3 regions of the Peribacillus sp. FSL K6-1552 genome follow, and region 1 is predicted to be linked to each of the others. Evidence: riboswitches for the same ligand, from Rfam matches in the RefSeq annotation. Region 1 holds a riboswitch; each other region holds the start of a gene.
The links. Region 1 has a riboswitch for glycine ahead of glyA (serine hydroxymethyltransferase). Riboswitches for the same ligand answer to the same signal wherever they lie in the genome.
Positions count from the first base shown of each region.

Region 2: linked by a shared signal. The riboswitch ahead of gcvT (glycine cleavage system aminomethyltransferase GcvT) and the one ahead of glyA (serine hydroxymethyltransferase) in region 1 are both predicted to bind glycine.
Region 3: linked by a shared signal. The riboswitch ahead of NST21_RS03050 (amino acid permease) and the one ahead of glyA (serine hydroxymethyltransferase) in region 1 are both predicted to bind glycine.

Region 1 is NZ_JBBOST010000001.1:3,125,199-3,135,906, forward strand. It holds gene NST21_RS15030 (iron-sulfur cluster biosynthesis family protein) at 1-292, opposite strand, end outside; gene lipA (lipoyl synthase) at 331-1,209, opposite strand; gene gcvPB (aminomethyl-transferring glycine dehydrogenase subunit GcvPB) at 1,459-2,943, opposite strand; gene gcvPA (aminomethyl-transferring glycine dehydrogenase subunit GcvPA) at 2,936-4,288, opposite strand; gene gcvH (glycine cleavage system protein GcvH) at 4,290-4,685, opposite strand; gene gcvT (glycine cleavage system aminomethyltransferase GcvT) at 4,835-5,944, opposite strand; gene sdaAA (L-serine ammonia-lyase, iron-sulfur-dependent, subunit alpha) at 5,965-6,846, opposite strand; gene NST21_RS15065 (serine dehydratase beta chain) at 6,846-7,358, opposite strand; gene glyA (serine hydroxymethyltransferase) at 7,379-8,629, opposite strand; glycine riboswitch at 8,749-8,854, opposite strand; gene NST21_RS15075 (amino acid permease) at 9,172-10,560, opposite strand.
Region 2 is NZ_JBBOST010000001.1:3,953,970-3,964,677, forward strand. It holds gene NST21_RS18970 (MFS transporter) at 1-866, opposite strand, end outside; gene NST21_RS18975 (vitamin B12-dependent ribonucleotide reductase) at 1,074-3,644, opposite strand; gene NST21_RS18980 (lipoate--protein ligase family protein) at 4,034-4,870, opposite strand; gene NST21_RS18985 (rhodanese-like domain-containing protein) at 5,087-5,470, shown strand; gene gcvPB (aminomethyl-transferring glycine dehydrogenase subunit GcvPB) at 5,647-7,104, opposite strand; gene gcvPA (aminomethyl-transferring glycine dehydrogenase subunit GcvPA) at 7,097-8,443, opposite strand; gene gcvT (glycine cleavage system aminomethyltransferase GcvT) at 8,462-9,568, opposite strand; glycine riboswitch at 9,721-9,804, opposite strand; glycine riboswitch at 9,808-9,895, opposite strand; gene NST21_RS19005 (DEAD/DEAH box helicase) at 10,279-10,708, shown strand, end outside.
Region 3 is NZ_JBBOST010000001.1:646,131-656,838, reverse strand. It holds gene NST21_RS03060 (amino acid permease) at 124-1,512, opposite strand; gene NST21_RS03055 (ketopantoate reductase family protein) at 1,948-2,874, opposite strand; glycine riboswitch at 3,429-3,507, shown strand; gene NST21_RS03050 (amino acid permease) at 3,687-5,027, shown strand; gene NST21_RS03045 (DUF3311 domain-containing protein) at 5,216-5,416, shown strand; gene NST21_RS03040 (sodium:solute symporter family protein) at 5,413-6,879, shown strand; gene NST21_RS03035 (MepB family protein) at 7,218-7,811, opposite strand; gene argH (argininosuccinate lyase) at 8,099-9,583, opposite strand; gene NST21_RS03025 (ABC transporter permease) at 9,599-10,708, opposite strand, start outside.

The DNA of each region.
Region 1 (10,708 bases):
TGGCACATGCACTGGATGCAAAGCTATCTCCGACAATAAAGCCACGATCTTCTAAATAATCAATTTGTGTCTCCTCATCTAAATAGCGTTTTGTAAAATGATCTAATCTAAGCTGAACTCCCTCATATTCAATAATTGTATCGTTTCTGCGGGGCTCGTCCAATACGAGGGAGAACTTCACCGACACCCCGCAGCCGCCGGCAATATCGGCATCAATGCGAGGAATTTGTGCATCCTTACGAGCCATTTCCTTCAGCTTAATTATGGCTGCCACTGTTATTTTGACTATCATCTGATTCTCCCCTTTCTTAATGGATTATTGAAAAATGATTACGCATTAGCCTTAGTTGCACGGACTTGTTCATCTGCATGATAGGAGGAGCGAACAAGCGGACCGGCTTCGCAATGACTAAATCCTTTTGACATGGCAATGTTTTTCAGTTCTTCAAACTCTTCTGGACTCCAATATTTTTGGACCTTCAAATGTCGTTTAGTAGGCTGTAAATATTGACCAATAGTCATAATGTCCACTTCATTAGCACGAAGATCATCCATCGTTTCCATAATTTCTTCTTTTGTTTCTCCTAGACCAATCATAATGCTTGATTTCGTCGGGATAGTGGAATTCATTTGCTTTGCCCGGCTTAAAAACTCTAGTGAACGTTCGTATGTTGCACGTGCACGAACTTTTGGAGATAAGCGTTTTACTGTTTCAATGTTGTGATTCAAAATGTCTGGCCTTGTATCCATCAATGTTTTTAAGTTGTCATATTCCCCATTCAGATCAGAGGGGAGAACTTCAATGCTGCAAAATGGATTTTGCCGCCTCACTGCCTTTACAGTTTCCGCAAATACCTCTGCTCCGCCGTCTTTTAAATCATCACGAGCAACAGCGGTAATAACGACATGCTTTAAGCCCATTTGCTCTACTGATTCTGCGACACGTTCAGGCTCTTCCCAATCAAGCTCTGAAGGTAGCCCAGTTTGAACTGCACAGAACCTGCAAGCACGCGTACATACACTTCCTAAAATCATGAAAGTTGCCGTTTTTCTGACCGCCCAGCATTCATGAATGTTAGGACATCTTGCTTCTTCACAAACAGTATGCAGCTTTTTTTCACGCATCATTTTCTTTAAGCCCGTATACTGTTCATTGGTATTTAATTTAATTTTTAGCCATTCTGGTTTACGAAGATCACTGATGGACATTTTTTACTCACTCCTCTGAGCAGATGTAATTTTAGCTTTAAAGAGGTTATTCAATAGTCCTATAAAAAGACCGATTGAGTTTCTCCGTTGCTCTGACTTTTTGGTTCTCAAGACTATTTCTCCTTGCACTTCTTGGCTCTTTTTGTCATCCTTTTTACACGCGCTTAATCAAACCACCATGAATAAAATAATGAGACTTTCCTTTTTCTCTTTATTTTCATCCCTGGTGGTTCATGTTCAAGCATTTATTTATGACTTTACCGTTTCTTCCTCTACTACTTCCTCTTTGGAATAACGCAAAATTGGTTGTCTAGCTGCTTGGACCTCGTCCAATCGCCCTATGACCGTAGTATGTGGTGCGTCTAAAACAACCCCTGGGTTTTCTTCCACTTCTTTGGCAATTTGAATCATTACATCCGCAAAAGCATCGAGTGTTTCCTTCGACTCTGTTTCTGTCGGTTCAATCATCAAACATTCCTCAACATTTAACGGGAAATAGATGGTCGGCGGATGGTAGCCGAAATCTAGCAGACGTTTTGCCATATCAAGCGTTCTTACACCCAGCTTTTTCTGCCTAGAACCGGATAGGACAAATTCATGCTTACAAATTTGTGAAAATGGCGCTTCAAAATATGGCGCTAATCTTTTGCGAAGGTAATTAGCATGAAGTACGGCACTTTCAGATACTTGGCGCAGCCCTTTAGGCCCCATCGTGCGAATATAAGTATACGCCCGCAAGAGAATTCCGAAGTTTCCATAATACCCTTTTACCCGTCCTATAGAGTGCGAATGATCTGAGTTCAGTACATATTTATCCCCGGATTTTTCTATTCGCGGAACTGGCAAGAAAGGAATAAGTTTCTCTTTCACACCGACAGGACCTGCCCCTGGACCGCCACCGCCATGAGGCGTCGTAAATGTTTTGTGAAGATTTAAGTGCACGATGTCAAAGCCCATTTGACCTGGTGTTGTTTTACCTAAAATGGCATTGGCATTCGCTCCATCATAGTATAATAAGCCGCCAGCTTCATGAACAACCTGAGCGATTTCCACAATTTCTTTTTCAAAAAGTCCAAGGGTATTTGGATTTGTCAACATTAGCGCAGCAGTATCAGGGCCTACATGTTTCTTTAATTCTTCTAGGTTAACTAATCCATTTTTATCGGATGGGATCGTGATCGTTTGAAAACCAGCAACACTTGCACTTGCAGGATTTGTACCGTGCGCGGAGTCTGGAACAAGTACTTTCGTTCTGGTTTCACCTTTTTGAGCATGATACGCCTTAGCCATCATTAAACCTGTCCATTCCCCTTGAGCCCCTGCAGATGGCTGTAAAGTTACAGCATCCATTCCTGTGATGACAGCTAGCTCTTCTTGTAATTCATATAAAACCTCTAGTGCACCCTGTACAGTTTCAACCGGCTGATATGGATGAATGCGGCTAAATCCTTCCAAACGTGCCACATCTTCATTTATTTTCGGATTGTATTTCATGGTACAAGAACCCAGCGGATAGAACCCATTATCGATCCCATGGTTTTTATTAGAAAGCGCTGTGTAATGGCGGACAAGCTGCAACTCTGATACTTCTGGGAGCTCCGCCGGTTCGTCACGAATTAAATGCTTTGGAAATTTGTCATTTATATCAACATAGTCAACGTCACTTTCCGGAAGACTTGAGCCCACACGTCCTGGTCGACTTATTTCAAAAATTAACTCATTATATTCAACCATTTACAATCGCCTCCAAAACATCAACAAATTGGTCAATTTCTTCTTTTGTTCGCTGCTCAGTCACAGCTAGCAGCATTTGATTTCCAAAGCCGTAATCACTTTCTAAATCAAATCCACCGATAATACCCGCCTTAAGAAGTTTTGCATTGACTTCCTTTACCGGTCGAGGAAGCCCGACAACAAACTCATTGAAGAATGGTGCTTCATTGATTATGGTAAAGCCCTTCTGTTCTAAAGTTTTCGCCATGTAATCAGCTTTCTCAATGTTTAGCTGTGCCATTTGACGAATCCCTTGCTTTCCAAGAGATGTCATACAAATAGATGAGGCAAGAGCATTTAATGCCTGGTTAGAACAAATATTGGATGAGGCTTTATCACGGCGAATATGCTGTTCACGCGCTTGCAGTGTTAACACAAACCCACGTTGTCCTTTTTCATCTGCTGTTTGCCCTACAATACGTCCTGGGATTTTGCGCATGAGTTTCTTACTTACCGCAAAATAGCCGCAGTGTGGACCGCCAAAGGACATCGGGATTCCTAATGGCTGCATATCACCGATCACAATATCTGCCCCAAGTTTCCCAGGAGCCTGCAAGAGTGCTAGTGCAAGAGGATTGGCGCTTACGATTAAAAGGGCACCTTTTTCTTCCGCAATTTTCTTAATTGCTTTTAAATCCTCAATGGAACCGAAGAAATTTGGATATTGAACAATTACGGCAGCAGTGTCCTTGTCGATTTGTTCTTGCAGCTTCCCTAAATCTGTAACCTCATCAGCAAGATTTACTTCCTCAGCTGTGTATCCCGGACCTCCAGCTACTGTATGTAAAATAGCACGGGATTCAGGATGTACCGCTTTGGATACAAGTACTTTTGAACGTCTTGTAGATGCAACGGCAAGTGATGCAGCTTCTGCAAGCGATGTAAAACCATCGTACATGGATGAATTAGCCACAGCCATTCCTGTCAATTCACAAACCATCGTTTGAAATTCAAAAATCGCTTGTAATTCACCTTGGCTGATCTCCGGTTGGTAGGGTGTATAAGCTGTGTAAAATTCGGAACGTGAAATCATATGATTTACTACACTTGGAATATAGTGATCATATGTACCCGCACCTAGGAAAGTTGGGTAATGATTTGCATTTTTGTTTTTTGTAGCAAGCTGATTCATTTTTTTCAAAAGAAGCGGTTCAGGGACCGCCTCCGGGATGTTTAGCTCACCCTGCAGGCTAATTTCAGCTGGAATATCTTCAAATAACTCATCTATAGAAGAAATATTTAAATATGTGAGCATTTCCTTTTGATCTTGTTTCGTATCAGGGAGGTATCTAAAAGTTGCTGTCATATTATTCCTCTCCTTCATTAGTTAATGCTCGATACTCATCTTCGTTTAGAAGTGAATTTAACTCTTCTGGATTGGACATTTCTACTTCGACTAACCACCCTGCATCAAATGGATGCTCGTTAATTGTCTCTGGAGCGCCTTCTAACTCTTCGTTTACAGTAACTACCGTACCTGAAACAGGTGAATAAAGTTCGGAAACTGCTTTAACTGACTCGATCGTCCCCATCGATTCATTGACAGTTACTTCATCATCAATCGCTGGATTTTCAACAAAGACGATATCACCCAACGCCTTTTGTGCATAATCAGAGATTCCAATACGTACACGATTTCCTTCTAATTGTTGCACCCACTCATGTTCTTTGCTATATCGTAAACTTAATGTTACTTTTGTCATTGTTTTTTCTCCCTCTCCGTTTTTAATTTTGTCATAATTCAGAAAATAAAGACCAATTTTACTCATAACAGGTTGCGATTTCGGTCTACGTGCAAAGTAACGGAAATCGACTTAAAAACTACACGATATCTCTATTAAAATATTTCCACTTATCTTTTGTAGAATGGTGCATTAACAATAACAGCTTCAATCAGTTTATTACGAATTTCCACTTTTATCGGCGTCCCCACTTCAGCTTGGTCGGCTGATACCAAGGCAAGACCTAAGCTTTTCTTCAAAGATGGTGATTGTGTTCCGGATGTAACAATACCTATTTCCTCTCCACCTTGAGAAATTACCTTGTAACCATGACGCGGAATCCCTCTGCCTGTTACTTCAATCCCTACTAATTTTCGTTTTAATCCAGCTTCTTTTTGTTCTGTAAGAGCAGATTTTCCGATAAAGTCACTTTCTTTGTTCGTCTTTACGACAAAGCCGATTCCTGCTTCAAGCGGGCTGATATCGTTACTGAGTTCTTGGCCATAGAGTGCAAGACGTGCTTCAAGTCGAAGAGTGTCCCGTGCACCAAGTCCACATGGTTGTAATCCATTCGTGGTTCCTGCTTCTAAGAGCTTTTCCCAGAGTACTACCGCTTTGTCTGCTGCTAAATAAAGTTCATATCCATTTTCTCCTGTGTAACCTGTACGGGATACAAGTATGTCGGTAATCCCGGAGATGTTGACATGTTGGGCGAATTTAAAAGAGCCAATTTCTGATAAATCCATTTCGGTTAACTTTTGCAAAATGCTTTCTGCCTTTGGACCTTGGATTGCAAGCTGAGCGATGTCTTCCGAAATATTTTGGAGCACCATCTCTCCTTTTACATGCTGTTTCATCCATTCGTAATCTTTCTCAATGTTTGCGGCATTAATAACGAGTAAATATTTTTCATTCCCTAATTTATAAACTAATAAATCATCGACCGTTCCGCCGTCTGGATAGCACATTGCGGTATACTGTGCTTGATTGATGCTAAGCTTTGTTACATCATTTGTAACAAGGTAGTTAATATAACTCTCGGCATCTTTCCCTTCCACAAGTACTTCTCCCATATGAGAAACATCAAAAAGTCCTGCTTCTGTTCGAACAGCTTCATGCTCTTCTAAAATGTTGGAAAACTGAACTGGCAGAGCCCAGCCACCAAAATCAATAACTTTTGCTCCGTATTTTTTATATACTTCAAAAAGCGGTGTTTGCTTTAATGCTGTTTCAGTACCCATGATCTACCCCCGATTATGATTCATGATTTCCTACAAAAAAGACGTTCTTTCACCCGTTTACCGGTTTCTGTCATTGCCAAGCCACCAAGAGCCGTTTCTCGAAGGGTCCTTGGCATATCATTTCCAACCTTATACATGGCTTCAATTACCTCATCACAAGGTATGCGGCTTTCAATCCCAGCTAGAGACATGTCGGCCGCTGAAAATGCAATTGAGGTTCCAATCACATTCCGCTTGATGCAAGGAACTTCCACAAGTCCTGCGACTGGATCACAAACCAATCCTAAAAGTGACTTCATCGCAATGGCTGTCGCATTCACGGCTTGCAGTGGTGTTCCGCCTTTTAACTCAACGATTGTCCCCGCTGCCATGGCCGTTGCGGAGCCCACCTCTGCTTGACAGCCTCCAGCAGCCCCCGAAATGAAAGAACGGTTCGCAATGACAAGCCCGAGCATACTTGCTGTGAATAACCCCATAACTAAATCTTTATAAGGCGTGCCATCATTTTTATGAAGCGAAAACAGTACCCCAGGCAGAATCCCTGCTGCACCCGCAGTCGGGGTAGCTACAATGACCCCCATTCGGGCGTTACTTTCAGAAGTTGCCAATGAAAAGCTCATTGCGTTGCTTATATAGCTGCCTGACAAAGATTTACCTTGTTGAACGTAATCATTCATTTTCACAGCATCTCCGCCAGAAATTCCACTCGGTGCGGTTGTGGCATCCTTTATACCGTTATCAACGGCTTCCTTCATTTTAATCAATCGTTCTTCCATCATACTGATAATACTTTGTTGGTCTCTTCCTGACTTTTCTGCTTCCATCATTAGCATGATTTCGCCAATGCTTTTTTCTTCTCTTTGACAAGCTTCATTTAGTTCTTTCATGGTCTGGATTTCCATCATATAGCCTTGTCCATTACTTTCTTTCTTGGATGATAAGAACTAGCAAGGGCTGAAAAGTCATCACCTGCACTGAGACGAATCGCTACCATATCGTCGTCTATCATGAAAATCTTGGATAAACCACCACCAAGTGATGCTCCGCCTACCTTTACTACACAATCGCCGCGTTTTGCTGTCACGATTGTTGTGTTAGGATGGTCAAAATACTCGCAGCAGCTTTCAAATTCAATTTCGTACTGCATTCCATTCTCTTTTGCCCATTCCAACGAGTTTTTAATGCGTGAATCATCGGTATCCATCCCAAGTAATCCGCCAAGCAGTGCTTTATCTGTTCCATGTCCTTGATAGGTTTCAGCAAATGAATCATAGAATACAATTTTGACTTCTTTTGGATAATCTCCTAACAATTCATGGATGAATTTACCGATTGACACGACTCCGGCTGTGTGGGAACTTGACGGTCCTACCATGATTGGACCTATTATGTCAAAACAACTTTGAAATTCCATTGAGTCCCCCCCTTTTTTTCTTACACAATAATTGGTTGTTGAAATAACGGATAAATATCACAAATTCCTTTGGTTGTTTCTTTTGCTTTCTCAAGAACGTCTTTATCCCCTTTACTCTTTAGAACAGCTGAAATCACTTCACCGATTTTCACCATTTCATCCTGCTTCATGCCTCGAGTTGTTAATGCTGCTGTTCCCATTCGGATACCACTCGTAACAAATGGCTTTTCTGGATCATATGGAATCGTATTTTTATTAGCGGTAATGCCTGCTTCTTCTAATAGTTTCTCTGCTTCTTTTCCTGTTAAATTCCACGGACGTAAATCTAAAAGGACAATATGATTATCTGTTCCGCCAGAAACAAGAGCTGCACCTTCATTTTTTAATGTTTCACTAAGTGTTGCAGCATTTTCAATGACTTGTTTCGCATAGTCCTTAAAGCTTGGTTGTAATGCTTCGTTGAAAGCGACCGCTTTTGCTGCAATAATGTGCATGAGAGGGCCGCCCTGAATTCCTGGGAATACAGATTTATTAATCGATTTGATAATCTCTTCATCGTTTGTTAAAACGATACCCCCGCGAGGCCCTCTCAATGTTTTATGAGTAGTACTTGTCACAACATCTGCATATGGGATTGGGGATGGGTGAAGACCGGCTGCTACCAGCCCTGCTATATGAGCCATATCCACCATAAGTTTTGCTCCAACTTGATCAGCAATTTCTCTAAATCGTGCAAAATTAATGGTTCTTGGGTAGGCACTTGTCCCTGCAATAATCAATTTTGGTTTTTCTTTCTTTGCGATAGCTTCCAACTCATCATAATCAATTAATTGGGTATCTTCTCTAACTCCATAAGACACAACTTCAAACCATTTTCCTGAAACACTGACTGGACTTCCATGAGTTAAGTGGCCGCCATGTGAAAGGTTCATTCCCATTACTTTATCACCAGGCTGAAGCAGTGCGAAAAATACTGCGAAATTTGCTTGTGCACCCGAGTGAGGCTGAACATTTGCATATTTGGCACCAAACAGCTTTGTTAAGCGCTCAATAGCTGCTTGTTCTGCCACATCGACAAATTCACATCCGCCATAATAACGTTTTCCTGGATATCCTTCTGCATATTTATTCGTCATTACACTTCCCATTGCTTCTAATACATCTTGGCTGACGAAGTTTTCTGATGCAATCAACTCTAAGGTTTGATGCTGACGAATTTGCTCGTTTCTGATAGCTTGAAAAATGATTGAATCATTTTGCTGTAAACTCATTTGTACTCCCCCTTGAAAATTTTTGAATTAAAGGTTTGTTGCATAGCTAGTGACTACGAAACACTACCCTTTTTTGCGCACAAAAAAGAACAGAGAAGGGTAGCTTAGTTTAGCTTTCTCTACCCTTCTCTGTCCTTTTACCTGAGAGTTTAACCCTTTTATATTAAAAGGGCCTTTCCCCTTTGGTGGCGTACTACTTTATACGCGCTCTCCAGAGGTGCGTCCAGTTGTGGTTCCATCTACCTGAGAGATTTGTTCCAAGGGTCTTTTTGGAACTTGCTCCTTCGGTGGCGTGTCGCATTGCACTCTCCCACAACCGTCATTCGCTCATATTGAATTTTATTATATTTAGAATAATTGGTGGAAATAAGAATGTCAAGATTTTCTTGTAAGCGTTAACATTATTTTTTTTGAAAATTCTTACTTTATGAATGTCACATATGGTCATCCAGATTACTCACGGCTGCTTGTATCATCGTTTTTTGCAAGTTGACTATTTTGATAAAGTTAATAGTAGGTCACTGACTTTTGTCCGTTGCCTCTTAATTTTCCGCTACCTTCCCCTGATTCGCCTGATCCGCATGATTTACCTTCGTTTTCCGCATCTTATAAATCGCAATCAGCGAAATAAACCAAACAGGAGTTACGAACAAGGCAACACGAGTATCTTCCGCAAGTGCAAGCACAACAAGTACGAACGCTAGGAAAGCAAGGATCAAGTAATTAGAAATTGGATAAAATGGTAATTTAAATTTGTTCATTTTCGCTAGATCTGGCCTTGTTTTGCGGTATTTCAAATGACTGATGACAGTAATTCCCCAAATAAAGATGAAACATACTGTAGAAATACTTGTAATTAACGTAAATACTCCTTCTGGCATTAAATAGTTCAAAACAACGGAAGTTAGAATGACGACAGTTGAAAAGGCCAGTGCATTGGAAGGTACTTTACGGGCATTAAGTTTTGCAAATGGCACAGGTGCATTTTTATCTTTGGCAAGTGAGTATACCATCCGGCTTGTACTGAAGATTGCGCTGTTGCATGCCGAAGCAGCCGATGTTAGGACGACAAAATTGACGATACCAGCAGCTGCAGCGATACCAACAGCCACGAATACTTGGACGAATGGGCTTTCCGATGGGATGATTGCGTTCCACGGATAAACACTCATAATGACAATAAGTGCGCCAATGTAGAAAATTATAATCCGAATAGGAATATTATTGATTGCTTTTGGGATAACTTTCTCTGGATCTTCTGTTTCACCTGCTGTAAGTCCTACAAGTTCAATACCAACAAACGCAAACACTACCATCTGGAATGAGAGGATAAATCCATTTATTCCATTTGGGAACATACCTTCGTGGCTCCATAGATTCGTGAAACTGGCTGCGCCTGAATCTGTGGAAAAGCCTTTAATAATCATGAAAATACCGATAACTATTAGTGCTAGAATAGCGATAACTTTAATTAATGCGAACCAGAATTCCATTTCGCCAAAAAGTTTTACGGTTGCTAGATTCATAAATAGCAAAATGACAAGCGCAATTAAACCTGGCATCCACTGTGGTACGGAGGGAAACCAATACTGGGTATAAAGACCAACTGCTGTTAAGTCGGCCATTGCGATTGAAATCCAGCAAAACCAGTAGGTCCAACCGGTGATAAATGCTGCCATATTACCTAAATAGTCTTTTACAAAGTCAACAAAAGAATTATATTCCAAATTGGTTAAGAGTAGTTCTCCAAGTGCGCGCATGATTAAAAAGCAAATTACGCCTGTAATCATGTAAGCAAATAAAATCGATGGTCCTGCTAAGTGAATAGATTTTCCTGCTCCGAGAAATAATCCCGTTCCAATTGCCCCGCCAATAGCGATTAGTTGTACGTGCCTGTTTTTTAGGCCTCTCGACAATTTTTGTTCCTGCATATGATTTCCCACTCCCTAATTTCCAGATAATTGAATAATAATATTCCGATAAAATTTTGACATATTATTATTCAATCCAACAAAGAAAACGCTTACAATTTTAATATAATAATACTCAATATGTTGCTGATAAATATTCTGGTTCTGG
Region 2 (10,708 bases), 830 kb from region 1:
AACGATATGCTTCCTTTTATCTTCCTTCCCGCCACAAAAGAGGAGATACATAAGAAGAACAAAGGGATTGCCAAGACAAAGCCTTTTTTAATGCCTTTTAAATCATGTAATTTTTCTAGACTTTCCGATAAAAAAAATAACACTGCAAAAAGAACAAGCATGACAAAAACGCCCAATAGGAATACAACGGAAAGCCACTTCCCTCCCTCCTCAAAGGTTACTTTCGTTTTATTTAAAAATTCTTTGAACTTTATTGGTGCATGATTATTCTTCGGTACTTTTATAAAGAAAAAAACGAGAACAATCGAAATTAAACTAAAAAAGGAAATAGAAAAGAACGGTAAAAACCAAATAAGTGAAGCGAATAAGGATCCTAAAATCGGACTTAACACTTTTCCGAAGGTATTCGATGTTTCAATTATGCCTAAACAGGAACTTGTTTTCTCATCATCAGCTTTATAAAGGTCCCCTACTAATGGCAAGACGATTGGAGTTGCCCCAGCAGCACCAATCCCTTGAAGAACGCGGCCCAAGATAATCCAGGTATACGGATTGTCCATCTTCCAGGAAACAAAACCAGCAATCAAACCACCTATCAAAGCTAAAATAAGGCTGGGTAGGATAACTTTTTTCCTTCCAATGCGATCAGACAAGTAACCTGCTACTGGAATTAGAAAAATGGAAGCGATTGAATAACTGGTGATTATCATACTCGACTGAAAGGATGTTATGTTCACTTTTTCTTCAAAAACCGGCAACACCGGAATAAGCATAGAATTTCCTAGTGTCATGACGAGCGGAATCGAAGCCATGCTTACAATACACCAAGCACTTACCTTCGTATTATCGCATTTCTGATTTTCCATTCATACACCCCATCATAGTTATTACATTGTAGTTTAACCATATATAAAGAAAAGCCTTCACGAGAACTAATAACAATTAATAGTTTACAAACCAATAAAAGGTAACCTTTAAAATTTCAAAATATTGAATACACTCTTAGATTTGCAAAAAAAAAGCCGTTAAGATCAGCTTTTCAGCTATACCTTAACGACTTTCTTAAATTAAACTTATAGGCCGCATTTTAATTGTGCGCCACAATTCGTGCATGTATTACATCCGCCCATTTCCTGAACTTCACCTTTACGGCAAACAGGGCAGGTGTTACCTACTTCCGACCCAATCGTAACATTCGTCGAACGCAGTTCATTTATCGTATCAACCAATACGACTTTTTTCTTTTCTTCCACATCTGTTAATTCATCCATTTCAAGTTGCTCATCCATTTGGTTTTCTTCCGCTTTAAGCGTAAGAACCTGACTGTCACGGCTTCCATCTACATACACCGTACCGCCTTTTGCTCCGCCTTTGTATAGACGTTCATATACTTTTTCTACTTGTTCAACGGTATATCCTTTAGGAGCGTTAACCGTTTTACTAATCGAACTGTCAATCCATCGTTGAATAATGCATTGAACGTCAGCATGAGCTTCAGGAGCCAATTCCATTGCAGAAATGAACCATTTCGGAAGCTTTTCTGGATCCGCTTTTGGATGACGATCCAAGTATTCCTGTACGATGTCAGCCTTAACCTCAATGAATTTACCAAGACGACCGCTACGGAAATAGGTGAAAGAGAAATATGGTTCAAGACCAGTTGATACCCCAACCATCGTACCTGTGCTGCCTGTAGGAGCAACTGTCAATAAATGAGAATTACGGATGCCATGTGCAGCAACACTTTCTCTGATATCTTCTGGCATTTTTTCCATAAATCCGGTTTGAGTGAAACGCGTTCTAAGCTCATTCGTTTCTTCATCAGTTGACCCGATTAGGAACGGGAAACTGCCCTTTTCTTTAGCAAGGTCTACTGAAGTCCTGTAAGCTGTAGTTGCAATCGTTTCAAACACCTTGTCTACCAGGATATTCCCTTCTTCAGACCCGTACTCCGTTTCACAATAGATTAACAAATCATGTAGACCCATAACACCAAGACCAACCCGTCTCTCGCCGAGTGCTTGTTTCTTGTTTTCATCTAAGAAGTAAGGGGTTGCGTCAATGACGTTATCCTGCATACGCACACCCACTTCTACGGTCTGCTTAAGTTTCTCAAAGTTAACTGTTTTGTTATCTTTATCAGCCATTTCTGCTAAATTGACAGCTGCTAGATTACATACAGAGTATGGAGCCAGTGGCTGTTCACCACATGGGTTGGTTGCTACAACTTGTTGTCCGTATGCTTTTGCATTTGTCATCTCGTTAGCATTATCAATAAAGAAAATACCCGGCTCTGCAGAATAAGTAGCACAAATATTAATTAAGTTCCAAAGCTCTTTAGCTCGGATTTTACGGTAAACACGGACTTTGCGGCCCATTTTTTCCCACTCGCGTACATCACCGACATTGTGCCATTCTTCATTATAAATCGCCATTTCTTCAGCATTATAGCTTTCAACATCCGGGAAACGCAATTCATATTCGCCATCTTGTTCGGCAGCTTCCATAAATTCCCTAGTCAAGCAAATCGAGATATTGGCGCCTGTTAGAAAATCGGCATTATGGACACTGTACGTTCCGCCTGTACGAACCTTTTCCTCGGCCTCTCTAATGATTTTCTCGCTAAATCCGCCTAAACCCGGAATCTCTTTATAGTTGATAATACCTTGGTACATAGCCGTTTCCTGTTCGGTATGCGGAGTGAATTTTAATTTATCTGTAGCGTACTTTTTGATGGTTTCATCTTTTGTGTTTTCCACTAAGTAGCGAAGAATCCGTGGATTTTGCATTTTCGAAATAATGAACTCAGCAATATCTGGATGCCAATCCGCAAGCATAATCATTTGTGCACCGCGTCTGCTTCCGCCCTGTTCAACAAGATGGGTCAATTTCGCAATATCATCAAGCCATGAAACTGAACCGGAGGATTTTCCATTTACCCCTTTTGCCAACGTATTTCTTGGACGAAGTGTCGATCCGTTCGTACCTACACCGCCTCCGCGGCTCATGATTTCCATGACTTGCTTTCTATGTTCGGAAATTCCTTCGCGTGAATCCGGAACAAATGGCATTACATAGCAATTAAAATAAGTAACATCCGTGTTAGAACCGGCTCCATATAATACACGTCCTGCTGGGACAAAATTAAGGTTCTTTAATTCTTCATAGAACTTATTGAACCATTCCGTTCTTTTTTCTTCAGTCTTTTCCACTGAAGCCAATCCCGTTGCATTACGTTTTGCAATTTGTTCATAGTATATTTCAAGCGGCTTCTCAATGATATCAAGCGGTCGATTTACAATCCCCGTTTCCACTTCTTCCGGGTTATCTAATGCTCCGCGGAATTCATTATCCACTAATACCTTAGCTTTTTTCGTTTCCCAATCTATTTCAACGATGTAACCAAGACCCCGTGCAGGGAATTTCGGATCTTCCTTAATCGTCAATACTACAAAATCGCCAGTCGAGAGCGTAATTTTTTCAGTATCCTTAAAAGAATAGCGGTCAAGCATAACTAGACGGGACACGCCTTTATGCGTCATTTTCATATCAGCTGTTACAGGATGGACCTGGGGAAATAAAGAAATATCCTTATTCAACCTTTCTAGATCAACCTTTAAAGCTTCTTTTATTACAACCGACATAATTCCCTCTCCTTTATATGTTTCAAGATCCGTTCTTGCTGCAAAAATCTATATGTAGTCTTACATGTCCGTTTCGCTTAACAAGTTACCCTAAATTTATCATAGCGAAACTTAAAAATCAATATATAGTGTCGTAATAAATATTCCGACTACTATATATTGTGTTTGTGTTGATTAACTTTTAATTTTGTCAAACGATAAATCAATTAATATAGTTAGTAAAAGGGAGGAAAATGTCGATTTATAATAATTTTTCATCAGATTTCAATTAATTTGAACCTTGCTTTTTCCCTGTCCTTGTTAGTGCTTATCGTTGCAAGGAAAAGCTTATTTGTTTGCAAAAATCTGAAAAAACATTTTTATTATCTGTTCTAATTATCCTGCTTCTTCTATCTCAAAAAATTCCATTCATCGCTTTCATATTTGCTTTCTGCAATGGCTTTCACTTCCTGCAATTGCTGTTCAGTGAGGACGTATGGCTCTAATTCAATCGAAAGTCCATCGGCAAAACCTTTTTCAAAAGCATCTTTTGCTTCTGGGATGGTAATCTTTCTTCCGGCAATGTCATTTATGGCCACGGCTTTGTTTTTTAAGTTTTTTTGCATTCTCTCTTTAACCCTGTCATTTGAGAATTTAAATACGCTAAAGAGCTTTTCATCATCAAGTTCAAGTAAAATGGCCCCGTGTTGAAGGATGACGCCCTTTTGCCTTGTTTGTGCACTGCCAGCTACCTTACGGCCCTCAACGACCAATTCATACCAGCTTGGCGCATCAAAACAGACGGAAGACTTGGGTGCTTTTAAAGCCGCTTTCTCCTGATCGGTTCGAGGTACAGCAAAATAAGCATCCAATCCAAGATTCCTGAACCCCATTAATATCCCTTCAGAAATAACTCGATATGCTTCAGTAACAGTAGTAGGCATTCCCGGATAGGATTCTGGGACAATTACGCTATAAGTCAATTCATGTTCGTGCAGTACAGCACGTCCTCCTGTTGGTCTGCGAACAAAACCGAGGCCCTGCCTTTTAACTTCTTCTATATCAATTTCAGATTCTGCCTTTTGAAAATAACCAATCGACAATGTAGCTGGGTCCCAACCATAAAAGCGTATAATCGGTGGTATTTCCCCTTTACTCTGCCAGTTTAAAAGAGCTTCGTCCATCGCCATATTAAAAGCCGGTGAACAATATCCAGAATCTATAAATCCCCATTTTTCTTTTGTCATCCTTACCCCTCATTTCATGTAGACTGTTTAAAAGTAAGTCAGTAATTCCGTCATAAAAAAACTCACATTTAGTAGTTTAACAGACTTTAACACTCTAAAAAAGAAAGTACCATTAAGTCGATAAAGAATTTTACGAAAATATTTTTTGATTATTAGTTAAAGCAATTATATAATAAAGATTGTCTGTATTCGTTAGGTAGAAGGGAGTTTTTATGTTTGGAATTATTATATACACTGCTCATCATCATAGGAGTGGTTATTGCGTATTCACTTTTTAATTGGTACCGCCAGCGTAAAATCGTTAAAACGTTAACACAGGATGAATTTATTGCTAACTACAGAAAAGTACAACTAATCGATGTGCGGGAACCAAATGAATTTGATAATGGTCATATCTTAGGCGCAAGAAACATCCCTATGACTCAAATGAAAACACGCCTGGTCGAAATTAGGCCGGACAAGCCTGTATACTTGTACGCTCAAAGCGAAATCATCAGCGGAAGAGCTGCAGCCATGCTATACAAAAAAGGCTACAAAGAACTGTTTCACCTAAAAGGCGGTTTCAAAATGTGGACCGGTAAAATTAAAGCAAAGAAATAAGAACCCATCTCCGCATGGGCTCTTTTTAATTAAAGAGCTATCATACTAAAAATTGAAATGAAATGCAGTCTTATAGCTTATTATGTCTTATGGTATATTCATTTCCAGCCGGTCATTCTCTATACATATAAAAATAAAAATCCCCGCTCAGATGGCGGGGATTTTTATTTAGGCTATTAAGCTTGATAACGGAGGACTGGTTTTCTTGCAGCAAGCGTTTCATCCAGCCTTTTAATAACTGTTGTATGTGGCGCTTCCTGTACGATCTCCGGAGTTTCTTCCGCTTCCTTAGCTATCTGAATCATCGCATCAATGAACGCGTCAAGAGTTTCCTTTGACTCCGTTTCAGTCGGTTCTATCATCATTCCTTCTTCCACGTTCAACGGGAAGTAAATAGTAGGTGGATGATAGCCGAAGTCTAGTAATCTTTTGGCAATATCGAGTGTTCGGACGCCCAACTTCTTTTGCCGGCGGCCACTAAGCACAAACTCATGCTTACAATGGCGATTATATGGTAAATCAAAATATGGTTCCAACCTACGCATCATATAATTCGCATTGATGACCGCATTCTCCGTGACAGCCTTAAGACCATCAGGACCCATGGAACGAATGTACGTATAAGCCCTCACATTTATTCCGAAGTTTCCGTAATAAGGTTTAACTCTTCCGATGGATTGCGGGCGATCATAATCCAGCATAAATTGCTCATCTCGTTTGACCACGAGTGGTTTAGGCAAGTAGGGAATCAAATCCGATTTTACACCGACAGGACCAGAACCCGGGCCACCGCCACCATGTGGACCTGTAAATGTTTTATGGAGATTTAAATGGACCACATCAAAGCCCATATCACCTGGGCGGGCTTTAGATAGGACTGCATTAAGATTGGCCCCGTCATAATAAAGCTTCCCACCAGCATCGTGGACAAGTTTTGCCATTTCCAAAATATTCTCTTCAAACAATCCTAATGTATTGGGATTCGTCAGCATTAAAGCCGCTGTATCCGAACCTACAACGCGCTTTAAATCTTCAAGGTCAACTAAGCCATTTTCATCTGATTTTACCGTAATCGTTTCGAGCCCCGCAACAGTGGCGGAAGCTGGATTCGTACCGTGTGCCGAATCAGGAACTATCACTTTCGTCCGTGCTGTATCGCCGTTCGCTTCATGGAAGGCACGAATCATCATTAATCCTGTCCATTCACCATGTGCACCTGCTGCTGGCTGTAAGGTCACTTGATCCATCCCTGTGATTTCTGTTAAATGTTCTTGCAAGTCAAATAATAGTTCCAAGGCTCCCTGTACAGTCGCCGGATCTTGATATGGATGGATATGGGCGAAACCGTTAAAACGCGCCACATTTTCATTTATCTTCGGGTTATACTTCATCGTACAAGAACCGAGTGGATAAAAGCCCGAATCCACCCCGTGATTCCGTTTGGAAAGAGCTGTATAATGACGCATGATATCTAATTCCGATACTTCTGGAAGCTCAGCTTCTTCTTGACGGATGTATTCGGCAGGAAAAATCTCTTCAAGCGAAATTTCTTCAACATCCATTTCCGGTAGACTGTACCCGATTCGACCGGACGTACTGATTTCAAAAATGAGTGATTGATCTTGATTATTCATGTTGATCCCCCAATTCGTGCGCAAGTGCATCAATTTCTTCTTTTGTTCTAAGTTCTGTTACAGCCACAAGCATATGGTCTTTCAGCTGTGGATAAACAGTCCCTAAGTCGAAGCCGCCGATAATTTCTTTTTCAAAAAGACTTTGATTAATTTCTTGGTAAGATGCCGGCAGTTTAATGACAAATTCATTAAACGATGGTCCCTCAAATACCACTTCTATTCCTTTTTCCTTTATAGCTTTTTTCGCATAATAGGCTTTTTGAATATTATTCACAGCCATTTCTTTGACACCTTTTTTCCCAAGTGCGGTCATCGCAACAGAAGCTGCCAAAGCATTTAACGCCTGATTGGAACAAATATTGGATGTGGCCTTGTCACGACGAATGTGTTGCTCACGAGCTTGAAGCGTCAGCACAAATCCCCGTTTACCATCTTCATCCACTGTTTGCCCGACGAGACGACCTGGCACTTTTCGAACAAGTTTGTTCGTGACCGCAAAGTATCCGCAATGCGGTCCGCCAAAAGCTGCTGGAATACCGAATGGCTGAGCATCGCCTGTTACGATATCAGCACCAAGGGCACCTGGAGGGGTCAATGCACCTAGTGCAAGCGGGTTACTCGAAACGATAAACATGGATTTCACATCATGAATGATTTCTTCCATTTCTTTCAATGGTTCAATTCGTCCAAAGAAGTTTGGATATTGCACAATGATTCCCGCAATATCGTCTTTCGCCAATTCCTTTAAGGCAGCTAGATCTGTCACACCATCTTTAAATGGAATTTCAATGACTTCCACTCGCTGACCTTTCGCATACGTCTTAACGACTTCCCTTGATTCAGGATGTACTGCCGCTGAAATTAGAATTTTCTTACGTCGTGTATGACCGGATGCAAGCATCGCTGCTTCCGCTAATGCCGTCCCTCCGTCATACATGGAGGAGTTGGCGACATCCATTCCTGTCATTTCACAAATCATCGTTTGATATTCAAAAATGGCCTGAAGCTCCCCCTGTGAAATTTCTGGCTGATAAGGGGTGTAGGCTGTATAAAACTCCGAGCGGGAAAGAACATGATCGACGATGACCGGTGAATAATGGTCATACACGCCCGCACCAAGAAAGGAGGCATAGTTTTTAAGATCAGCATTCTTGGAAGCAAGTTTTGATAATTCTTTCATTAAGGCTGGCTCTGATTTAGCTGGTTTAATGTCATATTCGCCTTGAAAGCGGACACTTTCAGGAATATCGTTGAAAAGGTTCTCAACAGAAGGGACCCCTATTACCTCCAGCATTTGTTGTTTATCCTGCTCTGTCATGGGTAAGTAACGATGTTTCATCTTAATGACCATTCCTCTCTATTTACGTGGTTTTTTATAAAAAGGTGTTTGTATAATAACAGCTTTCAATCGTTTTGAACGAATTTCCACTTCGACTTCAGAATCCATCACCGAATAATCTTTATCGATAAGTACCAATCCTACATTTTTCTTCAATGTTGGTGATTGAGTGCCAGTCGTAACTTCACCAATGACTTTATCCCCACTGTATACCTTATAGCCATGACGAGGAATGCCGCGGTCAATCATTTCAATTCCGACAAGCTTACGTGGTGCCCCTTTTTCCTTTTGTTCAGTAAGAACGGCTTTCCCGAAAAAGTCGGCTTCCTTATCTACTTTAACCGCAAAACCAATCCCGGCTTCAATTGGGGTAATATCCGGTGAAAGCTCCTGTCCATAAAGCGGAAGTTTAGCTTCAAAGCGGAGTGTGTCACGTGCCCCTAAACCTATCGGCTGTATCCCTTCTTCTTTTCCTGCATCTAGAATAGCTCTCCATAGGGCCGGGCCATTTTCACTGTGGCTATATATTTCAAAACCATCTTCACCCGTATATCCTGTACGTGAAACCATCGTGGAAAGCCCATTTATCAGGACATTTTCCTTGAATTTAAAAAAGCCAATTTCACTCAAAAGTGTATCATTAGATAGTTTTTGTAATATTTTCTCTGCCAAAGGTCCCTGCAGTGCCAACTGTGTATAATCGCTTGATACATCCGAAAGTTGGACATCCTCTGAACAATTAGCTTGTAGCCAGTTAAAATCTTTTTCTGTATTGGCGGCATTGACCACGAGCAGATAGTCGTCTTCTGCCTTTTTATAAATGATAAGATCGTCAACAGTACCGCCGTTTTCATAACACATAGCCGTATAAATTGCTCCGCCCTGTTTTAGCTTTGATACATCATTGGTCATCATTTTTTGTAAAAAGGCAAGACTCCCTGGGCCCTTCACATCAACCTCACCCATATGGGAAACATCAAATAAGCCAGCTTTTGTACGAACTGCTTCATGTTCGTCCTTGATACCCGAAAATTGGACAGGAAGTTCCCAGCCGCCAAAATCGATCGTTTTTCCTCCGTATTCTCGATAAACCTCAAATAGTGGCGTTCTTTTTAAATTGGTCAAAAAATGACCCCCCTTAGATTTTTTAGTTTACTTTGCTCACTTTTCTAAAAGCTTCTTTCCATCCTGTCAGATCTTCTTATACTTCTCATCCTGATTCATAATGTGGAAAAAAGGGCACAAAAAAGGACAGAGAAAGCCCTAAAGAGCTTTTTCTCTGTCCTGAAACCTGAAAGTTTACCTATATAATAGGCTTTCCCCTTTGGTGGCCGTTCTGCAACGAGCGGCGCTCTCCAGAGTTGCGTCCAATAAGAGTTCTTTTGCCTGAGAGATTCACTGCTAAGTTTGCTCCTTCGGCGCTACATTCGTAGTCTCTCCCCTTATCTTCACCCGCATATAAATGTGTCTCCACCAATTAGGAAAGTAATTAATCCTACTGATAGTTAGTAAAACCTCTGTGCATTTACAAAATGCTTTCTCTACCAACTCTCCTTAAAACTTCAGAACTTAATGAATGATCTCTAGTCTGTTAATCTGGGATAAAGTAAGAGGCAGTTGCCCATACTATGAAAAACATGACTACATTCATAAAAATGTACGCTTCTTTTAAGCGTTTTGGGATATTGGAATTTTCTAAATATACTTACATCCTACCTTAAGAAACTTTTCTCTGCAATATCTTTTACAGAGAAATATTTTTCTTACTTCACATATAAAATGTTCGGGTTTCAACCTTAAATAAGAAAATTATGATTTTAGAAGGAGTAGTTTCAATGAAAATTAATATATCCTTCAGTTCTGATTGGAATGACGAGTTTCTACAAAAGATGGAAAATGACGGTCCATGGGGTAATTGGGAGCTTTATAAATTGGCTGTTCAAATGGAAGAAAACCTCATTATTCCTGATTTTGAAGGTTTACAGGCACCCAAGCATCTTCCACAGCTCACCCCGCTTCCCCACCAATTGGAAGCGGCAAAGCAGGTAGTTGAAAAGATGAATGGAAAAGCCATTTTAGCTGATGAAGTAGGTCTCGGGAAAACAATCGAAGCTGGCTTGATTCTTAAAGAATATATGATCCGAGGTCTTGTTAAAAAAGTATTAATTCTTGTCCCCGCTTCACTTGTAAGTCAATGGGCTTTTGAATTGAATACCAAGTTTCATATTCCGGCTGTTGTTCAAAGAAAAAGCTATGTGTGGGAAT
Region 3 (10,708 bases), 2.5 Mb from region 1:
AGTGTCTATTATATTTAAACTAACTGTGAAACACACTCGGCATAGCTAGAATGATGAACGTAGATTAATAGTATTTTAATGTTTCCTTTAACAAGATGATGTCCCTAAATCCTTACTTGCTTCTTAACTGGAAATATCATCATCGGTCTTAGCCTCTAATGGTACTCGCTTCTCCATTTTTAAAATGTAATAACTTGCTACGACTATAGCTAGGAAAACGACCCCAACAATCAGGGAAATACGAGTACTAGGGTTAATCCACATACCAACCAGCACCATCAGTAAAAATGCAATTGTTGCATAGTTGCTGTAAGGGGCAAAAGGCATTTTGAACGGGTGGTTTTCCATTTCCTCAGCTCTTACCTTTCTGAATTTAAGCTCACTAATAAGTAAGACAAACCATGGGATCATTCCAGGTAGAACACTAGCACTGTAAACATAAAGGAATAGTTGTGGCGGTGCAAGGTAGTTCAAGACAACACCAATTGCTAAACCTAAAAGGACAGCAATCGTACAATAAGCTGGCACTCCATTTTTAGATACTTTCGCAAAGATTTTAGGAGCTTGACCGTTCATTGCTAGAGTGTAAAGCATACGACCTGCACTGAAAATCCCACTATTACATCCAGACATCGCCGCTGTGATTACGACAAAGTTAATAATACCTGCTGCTGCAGTAATACCTATTTTAGCAAAGGTTGAAACAAACGGACTACCGATGTCATCTAGTTGGTTCCAAGGAAAGACTGTCACGATGACAAAAATAGCGCCAATATAGAATATTAAAATACGCCAAATGATGCTTTGGATAGCTTTTGTTACAGTCTTCGTTGGATTTTTCGCTTCACCCGCAGTGATACCGATAAGTTCAACGCCCTGATAGGATGCTACAACAAGGGAAAGCGCAAAGAAGAACCCTGTCCAGCCCCCGGTGAAGAAGCCGCCATTTGCCCAAAGATTTGATAATCCAATTGCATCACCGCCATTTCCAAATCCGAAAAAGATAAGACCTAGTCCAGCAATAATCATCAGTACAATCGTTATAATTTTAATAAGCGCAAACCAAAATTCAAATTCCCCGAAAGATTTTACAGAAATGAGGTTTGCAGCCCCTAGGATAACCATGGCAATCACACCTGGTATCCATGCGGGTAAATCTGGGAACCAATACTTCATATACATTCCAACGGCAATTATCTCGGACATTCCGACGATTACCCACTGAAACCAATTACTCCATGCAGTCATATAACCTGCTAAAGGATGAATATAGTTACTCGCAAATGTTGCAAACGAACCCGTAGTAGGCTCTAAATAAAGCATTTCTCCCATAGAACGCATGATGAAAAATATAAAAAGACCAGCGATAGCATAAGCTAGCATTACAGATGGTCCAGTCCATTTAATCGTACTTGCTGATCCCATAAATAACCCAACACCAATGGTACCGCCCAAAGCGATCATCTGAATATGACGTGCCTCTAGCCCTCTCTTTAATTCTTTGTTTGACATGATTAATTCCTCCAGATGTAATATTAGCGACTATGCTTCGTACAAGGTTATTAAAGTTTTTTTCTAGTCCCTAATTAACTCTCAATTTAGATTAAAACAACTGTTGATTCTTTTTCCATACTTAGATTAGATTTGAAAAGTTCCAATTCTTTTTCATATCGCATAATTTATAATCTTATCTTATAATAATAAATATTCTGTAAAAAAACAAATGTATTTCTAGAGGAAACACTAACCAGTATAAAAAAATTCAATCACTAAAAGTGATATTAGATATATTAGTATTTTAAGAAATCAATAAAATAACATGACCCTAATAAGATAAGGTGGAATTTAACACAACCAAAGAAAACCCAGTCTTTAAAGACTGAGCTCAGTTCAAATGGCCTTGTTCTAGAGAAAGTTAAGGGAGTTATTATAGAAAAAAGTCAAACTTTAGTTGCAAATATATTGACTTTCAAGAAGTTTAATCCGATCATATAACTCTTTGTTTACAAGTGTAGGCACTCCGTATTTCTCACCTAATTTTAATACCGTACCTGCAAATAACTCAACCTCACTGTAACGTCGAGCTTCGATATCTTGAGCCATGGATGGCTTTCCTTCTGGGCTTAATGTATCCAATACACTTAACCAATAATCCAGATCTCTTTCCGTTAAATGAATTCCTTCTTTCTCTGACAGAACGATAACCTCTCTCATGGCAGAAATCATCATTTCTCTTGCATGACCATTTCGTTGAATTTCACCATAATTACTTTTATAGACAGCAACAGTTTGATTGACACCAACATTCAGCATAAATTTCCCCCATTGCCGCTTATACATATCCGTGTCTATCTCATATGGAACCTTCATTTTTTCAAAAAAATCTGCCACCTGCTGAACCTTTTCTGAAACCAATCCAGGTACCCGCTCACCAAAGCAGAGCATGCCCATATGTTCGTATGTCAACTTATTTTCTTCTTTAACAGCATCCATACCTTGTGCAACACAATATAAGACTTTATCTTTTCCATACGCCTCACCAATAATCGCTTCACTTGTGATCCCATTCAAAGCAGAAATAATAATCGTCTGTTTTCCAATTTGATTCTTCACCGCTTCAATAGCATCTTCCAATCCACTAAATTTAACAGTAAAAATCATCAAATCTGCAGGCTCGCCTATTTCTTCAGGCGTTACATAATGAAAGTCACAACGCTCACCATTGCAATAAACCCCATCCTGGACATATCTCTTTATTCTAGCTGTATCCGCAATAATCCTCACATTCTTCTTCGGCATTTCCTTTGATAAATGATGTCCATATAAAATGCCCAGTGCTCCTAATCCAACAATTGATACTGTCTTTATCGCCATAGCATCTCTAATTCCTTTCACCTTTTTACCTAAATATTATCACACTATTCGGAAAACAGTCGCGATTAAAATGCCAGTTCAATGGTATGAATTGATTAGAAAAACCACCTAGAAAAGCTACAATATTGTGAAATACCAATAATGACACGAGGGGTTTGTAACATCCTTACAGCTTCCTTTTGGTTCATGTATTTCACCAAAAAGCAAATTAAGGCTTAAACGAAGTCTACTCTTCTGCGGAACGATAACCACAAAATTTGTTGTTGTTTTTTGTATTGATTTTAAAGTGGACCCGTTAACTATCAGCTACAGTCACTATGGCTTTTCCAATCACTACTTTTATAGAATGTTGATATACATCAACTACATTACCCGCTAACTTTCCAATTTCCATATTGACCTATAGAATAAACAATGATAGAATTCCAATATTATATTGACGTTATTTAAGTATAATGACAAATGACCGAAGGAAGATTCAATTCTTCTACAAACGGACATTTATTACAACCGCATACTAGCAAGCGTTGAATGCTATGGATCACACTATAGCAGGAGCAGCTTCTGGAGAGACTGTACATAGTACAGCGCCGAAGGATTCACAATCTCAGGCAAAAGGACAGAAGAGTAACGAATGATGAATTGTTATTCTTAAACCTGACGAGATTGGTAGTATCCAATCTCTTTTTTTATTGTCCAAAATCCAAGATATTGCCATTCAATGGCATAAGCGAGGTGAAAACAACGAGCTACACGAGATGTAGAATCACGCTCCACACGACTAAGATCATAAACAACGGGAGATGCTCAAATTGGCTAAACAGGAATTGAAAAGAGATTTAAAAAATCGCCATGTACAATTAATTGCAATAGGAGGAACAATTGGTACCGGTTTATTTCTTGGATCCGGTAAAGCCATCCAATTGGCAGGCCCCTCCATTATCTTTTCCTATCTTATTATAGGGATTGCCTTATTTTTTGTTATGAGGGCTTTAGGGGAATTACTTTTATCCAACGCCGGTTATACGTCATTCACCGAATTCGCTACCGAATATATCGGGCCGTGGGCTGGATTCGTGACCGGATGGACCTATTGGTTCTGTTGGATCATGACAGCCATGGCTGATATCATCGCGGTTGGTGTCTATATGCAATATTGGTTCAATATCCCTCAATGGATACCAGCTCTTGCTTGCCTGGTCATTCTGTTAGGGTTGAATCTATTGACCGTTAAATTGTTTGGAGAACTTGAATTCTGGTTCGCGCTCATTAAAGTCATCACGATTATTGCCTTGATTATTGTAGGCATCATCCTGTTAGTCATTGGCTTCAAAACCAATACAGGAACCGTTTCACTCACCAACCTTTGGAGCCACGGAGGCATGTTTCCGAACGGCGTATCCGGCTTCCTGCTATCTTTACAATTGGTTGTCTTCTCCTTTGTAGGGGTCGAATTAATTGGTGTTTCTGCAGCAGAAACAGCTAACCCGAAAAAAAATATACCATCAGCCATCAATAAAATCCCGGTCCGAATTTTACTTTTCTATGTAGGTGCCATACTCGTCATTCTATGCGTCAATCCTTGGACACAGCTGGATGCATCAAGCAGTCCATTCGTAGAAGTCTTTACACTAATCGGCATTCCAATCGCTGCAGGGATTATCAATTTTGTTGTCCTGACATCCGCTGCATCTGCCGGCAACAGCGGTTTATTTTCAACAAGCCGTATGCTTTATACATTAAGCAATAATAACGATGCTCCTGCAAAATTAGCAAAATTAAATAAACATGCTGTTCCAAGTAATGCCTTGGTTACATCGGCAATCGTCGTCTCCCTAGGGGCATTGCTAAGCAAAATGATACCTGAACAGGCCTTTACAATAGTAACTACAATCAGTGCCATCTGTTTTATTTGGGTTTGGAGCATCATCTTGATTTCACATATCAAATATACGAAAAAACGTCCGGACTTGAGAGCCCAATCTACATTCAAAGCTCCTTTTACACCCTTTATCAATTACGTTATTTTAGGATTATTTCTGTTCATCCTAATCGTTATGCTATTCGCTGAAGCTACACGACTTTCACTGTTAATGACGCCAATCTGGTTCATTCTTCTACTCGTACTCTATAACTATCAGAAAAAAAAGTAGCTATTTTTCATGGTCGCAGGAATTAAAAGGAAGGGACACTCCCTTCCTTTTTTTCAATTTATTTTGCTAACACAGAGAAGTGCTACTAAAATATATAATGCAGCCACAGTAAATTTTATATTAAAATAGTGTAAGGTACTGTAATTCGATATGAATGACTTTTCACTTAGAATGGAGGGGTTGGATTAATGAAGATTATTTATATACTTACTCTAGTTCCTTTTATAGGCATATTAGGATTTCTTCCGTTCGTTAACAGAATAGAACCTTATGTATTAGGGATGCCTTTTAATATGTTTTGGATGGCTATGTGGGTGGTCCTTACATCCGTTATTTTGGGCATCATGTATAAGTTGGACCCCAGAAATCGGGAAGGTGACCAGGAATGAATATTTCCCTCTTAATTATTTTAGGATTTTTACTTTTATCAATCTTTTTAGGTATTCGATCTTCAAAAGGAAAAGACATGAATTTGGAACAATGGACAGTTGGAGGCCGTGGTTTTGGTGCTATATTCGTCTTTCTATTGATGGCTGGAGAAATTTATACGACGTTTTCCTTTCTTGGCGGCAGCGGCTGGGCTTATGGTAAGGGTGCACCCGCTTTATACGTCCTTATTTACATTACTTTGTCTTATGTATTGTCATATTGGCTTCTTCCGGAAATATGGAAATATGCCAAAGAAAATAGTCTAATGTCTCAATCTGATTTCTTTGTAAGCAAGTATAAGAGCCCAAGTTTAGGAATTCTGGCAGCACTTGTCGGTGTGGTATCTATGATTCCAGTGATTGTCGTGCAACTTAAAGGATTAGGGATTATTGTTTCAGAAGCATCTTATGGAGCAATTTCAATGTCTACCGCGGTCTGGATGGGAGCAATCAGCCTTACCATTTATGTTATGATTTCTGGAATACACGGCTCAGTTTGGACAGCAGTCATTAAAGATATCATGATGATCGTGATTATAGGATTCTTAGGAATTTATCTTCCTATTCATTACTTTGGTGGTTTTCAACCGATGTTTGAGGCCGTAAATGCAGCCAAGCCTGGTTTTCTAAAGCTTCCTGAACAGGGGCTTAGTGTTTCATGGTTTATCTCCACGGTAATATTGCTTGTATTTGGTTTTTACATGTGGCCCCAAGTTTTCAGCGCTGTCTATTCGGCGCGCAGCGGGAAAGTATTTCGTAAAAATGCTATAATCAGTCCGTTATATACGCTCATGTTGTTATTTGTCTTTTTTGTAGGATTTACTGCTATATTGAAAGTGCCTGGACTCGTTGGGGCAGATGCAGACCTCTCATTGCTGCGCCTTTCTATTGAGACCTTTGATCCATGGTTTATAGGCATAATCGGCGGAGCTGGAATGCTGACCGCATTAGTACCAGGATCCATGCTTTTAATGAGTGTGGCTACACTGCTCGCGAAAAACGTCTATAAGGAATTTGCACCTGCAGTATCCGACCGGAACGTTGTAAGATTAGCAAAGTTCCTCGTTCCTGTTATTGCATTAATAGCAGTCTACTTTACCTTAAACGGCGGCGAAACGATGTCAGCATTAATTCTCATGGGATACAGTCTTATCACACAGTTATTTCCGTCTCTTCTCTTTAGCCTGAAAAAGACTAATACCATCAACAAATATGGAGCGATCGCCGGGATCATCTGCGGATTGGCCATCGTAACCTACATTACGCTTAGTCATTCAACCATAGGTACCTTGTTTCCATCCTTACCACAGGCAGCGAAAGATTTGAATGTTGGAATCATTGCCTTGGCGGTCAATTTCTTGGTTATGATTACTGTAAGTCTCGCTTTCAGAAAGCTCTCGGTTCAGTTAGATCCCGCAAAATAATCTAAATCTGTTAAAGATATATGAAGTACTTCTTTGACGGTGGTTTTTTGGGGATTAAAAGTGCACCGTAAATTATACAATCGAAAGGCTCAGTCAAAAGACTGAGCCTTTCGATTGTTATGTATTCCATACCCCATAAAGGATACACGCTTCTTTTTTAGGCGTTTTTCTCCCTTAAACCGTCTATTTTTCTCTTAGTACATGAGTAATGAGTGACAGCATGAGTCATGGTAATCAGCAGATTCTTTTATTCTTTACTATGTTAAACGATAATGTTGAAAATTCATCAAATTATTACGACTCAATTGTACATATTCCCAAATCCATAGAGATCATAATTATTTTTCTAATTGACTTACGTGATTTGGACTGTAAAGCATTTGAACACGAACACAGTCTATTGGTGTATTTATAGGTATCTCTATGAAAAATTTTAGCTGCCATATCTGAGTTTTTTGTGCCTGGCGGCTAGTAGGCTTGTCCCAAGGTGGGTAAACGCGTATTGCTCGTTTACCACCTTTACCTTTATTAGATACTATATTCTGCTCAAATAAAACAGCTTTTGGAAATACAAACTGACCAAAGTTATTACCTTTGCGAGTACTAATAACAAACAAATCAACTGGATCTGATATGTCATATGGTTGAATCGCTCCATCCCCAATTCTCTCCCACAAAGTCACAAATTGTCCAACCTTTGTAGGTGTGATTTTAGCCACACGAAATCTAATGGAAAGGGTATTCAACTTGAATATATAGGCTCCATATTCAGCGTTTTGTGCTTCTATTAGTAGTTGTGAGAACTCAAACCTGCACGGGCTATAAACATGTTCCTTTGTTGCAAGAAGGTCACTATGAATAGTGTCAGAGGAAGCCCCGGAATTTTGAACGCTGAGATCTGATTCTAATAAGTCTTGATTTTTCTCATCCATCTGTTCTAATCCTCCATTTTAAAGCTTTCTAGTCATTTTACTATTTTCTCTTACAAAGCCATTCGATACATCTCACTCTCGTTCTGTTCTTTCATTTTAGAACATTTGTTCTCTATATTCAATTATCAACAGCATTATTTATCAGAGCCCTAGCCCTGTAAATAGTAGATGACATTTAAATAAAATGGAATGAACCTAAAAAAACCCAGGCAACTTCCTCCCGGGTCTTTAAACATTATGCTGACTTTGACACAGTTCTGCTTACGGGATTTTCCAAAGCTGCAACCTCAATATTCCACTAAAGCTTTCCTTCTATCATTCAAAGCTTTAACAATTTCCTTATATTCCTGCACCTGCTGTTCTAGTTTTTGTTTTCTATTAACAATCATCCTTGAAACTTCTTTCGGACTAGGTCCACCTTGAATGCTTCTAATCTCCACAAAATATTCGGGAGAGATGATTTTTTTCCATTCGTCTTCTGCTATATTCACTGTAACGAATTCATTAATAATCTTGTTAATGTCTTGTGTGTCCCAGTCATATAACTCTTTCCCTTCACTTATCGACCGTTTTGCAATATGACTAGCTATGGAATGAGCTTTCCTAAATGATATCTCGTAATCTCTTGATAGAGTATCTGCTAATTCAGTAACCGTGATACTAGATTTTGCGGCCATTTTTTTTGTATGTTCTTCATTTACTTTCAAGGTTGATATGACTGCATACATTAGTTTCATGACACGGCCTGCATTCGAAAATGCTCGATATAAATGCGGCTGTAAATCATCTTCCGTATCGACGATATCACCAAATGGAGTATTGTGGATCATATTCATTGCAGCAAGCGCATCACCATACGCACTGCTGGCAATCGATCGGGAATGTTCAATTGATACTGGATTTCTTTTTTGCGGCATGATACTGCTTACTTGAACATAAGGATCTGCCACATAAAATGTACCAAACTCCCTTGTCACATGCTGCAAAAAATCTTGAATCCATCTTCCAGTATTGACCATGCACGTCATAATTGCAGTCGCAGTTTCTAATAAATAATCGGCCCCGCCAATCGAGTCATAAGAATTTTCAACAACCGCCTCAAAGCCAAGCAATTCAGCGGTACGATTCCGGCTGATCGGAAAACCAGTTGTGGTTAATGCGGCCGCTCCCAGTGGGGATAGGTTCACCGTTTCATAGGCTGCCCATAACCGTCCAATATCTCTTTGAAGAACATCATAAATGGCTAGAAAGTAGTGGCCTAATGTAGTCGGCTGAGCTGGCTGAGTATGCGTGTAACCCGTAATATAGGTTTCTATATGCTTTTCAGCTTGCACCAAGAATGACTCACTCAATTGGTCTGCATAGCCAATTAATTGAAGAAGATGGCCTCTCAAAACAAGCCGATACATGGCAACTCCCATATCATTACGACTGCGACCGATATGAATCTTTCCTGCAAGCTCATGACCGATTTCTTCGCCAATCTTTGCCTCCATCATGAAAAATAAGTCTTCGAATTGAGGTTGATAGGTCAGGAGGGTGAGATCTGTTTGAGCCACTTTCCGAATCCCATCCAGCATAATTTTTGCTTCTTCTTCTTTAATAATCTTTTGTTCTGAAAGCATGATCACATGTGCTCGATGAATATCGAACATCACATGAAATAAGTAATCTCTTTGATCATTAAAAACGGGCATTAGAAGCTCTTCTACATATGTTTTTCCTGGAAAAACACTACCTTCATTTTTGATAAATTCATCCAGCTTGCTCATCTTTTTACCCCCGATTTATAAGGCTTTTTCTGCTTTGATTCCAAAAAACTTGTTCGAAATAAAAAGAACAAAAACAATCAGCGTGATTTGAATCATCCCATAAGCAGCTGCCTGCCCCATATTGAACATCCGAAGCTGATTCATAATTTCAATAGATATAGGTCTGTTAGAAATCGTATACAATAGGACTGAGGTTGGGAATTCTCCTACAGACTCGATAAAGGCTAATAATGTCCCTGATAAAACGCCAGGCATAATAATCGGTAAAATGACCTTTCTGAAGGTATAAAACCACTTTGCCCCCAAGTTTCTGGCTGCTTCCTCAATCGAGTCATCAAGCTGCTCCAGAACGGCGTTAGTTGAGCGGACAACAAGTGGGATATGTCTAACGAAATAGGCCAGAGGCAAAATCCAAAATGTTCCTACTAATATTTGACCGAATGAAAAAACGCTAGGTTCATTAAATGCGAATATCAAGTTCATCCCAATAACTGTTGCAGGTAAGGCCCATGGAATCATGACTAGAATATCAATAAAGCTTTTCCCAATGAATTTCCGTTTGACAAGAACATAGGACGCTATGACCCCAAACACCAAATTTGCTAGTGTGGCAATAACAGCCATTAGTAAACTATTTCGTAACGGTTTAAAAATATTAGGGTCTTCAAACAAAAGTCGGTAATTTTCCACATTAAATACTGTTGGATACGTTTGAAACGTCCAGGTTCCATCCGGCACAAGTGAAAGCAATAGAATCGTAAAGTGCGGTAAAAGCAGAATAAGTACGCCGATGATACCAGTTACCACCATCACCCACTTCATAAGCGGATTTTTCACTTCACTCCTGTGTGCCCCGATTCCTTTCGAAGCCATGCGGTAATCTTTCCTATTCTGATACCAACGCATGAATAATAGAAATGAAATCGAAACAATTGAAAGTATTACAGATTGAGTAGCAGCAATTTCCATATCACCATTAATTTTCGAAAAATATATTTGCAAGCTCAACACTCGGTACCCACCAGCTAATAAAAACGGGGCACTGAATGAAGCCATTGAAATCATGAATACAAGTAAAGAAGCGGCAACGATGGCAGGTGTTAATAATGGAAATGTCACCTTCCA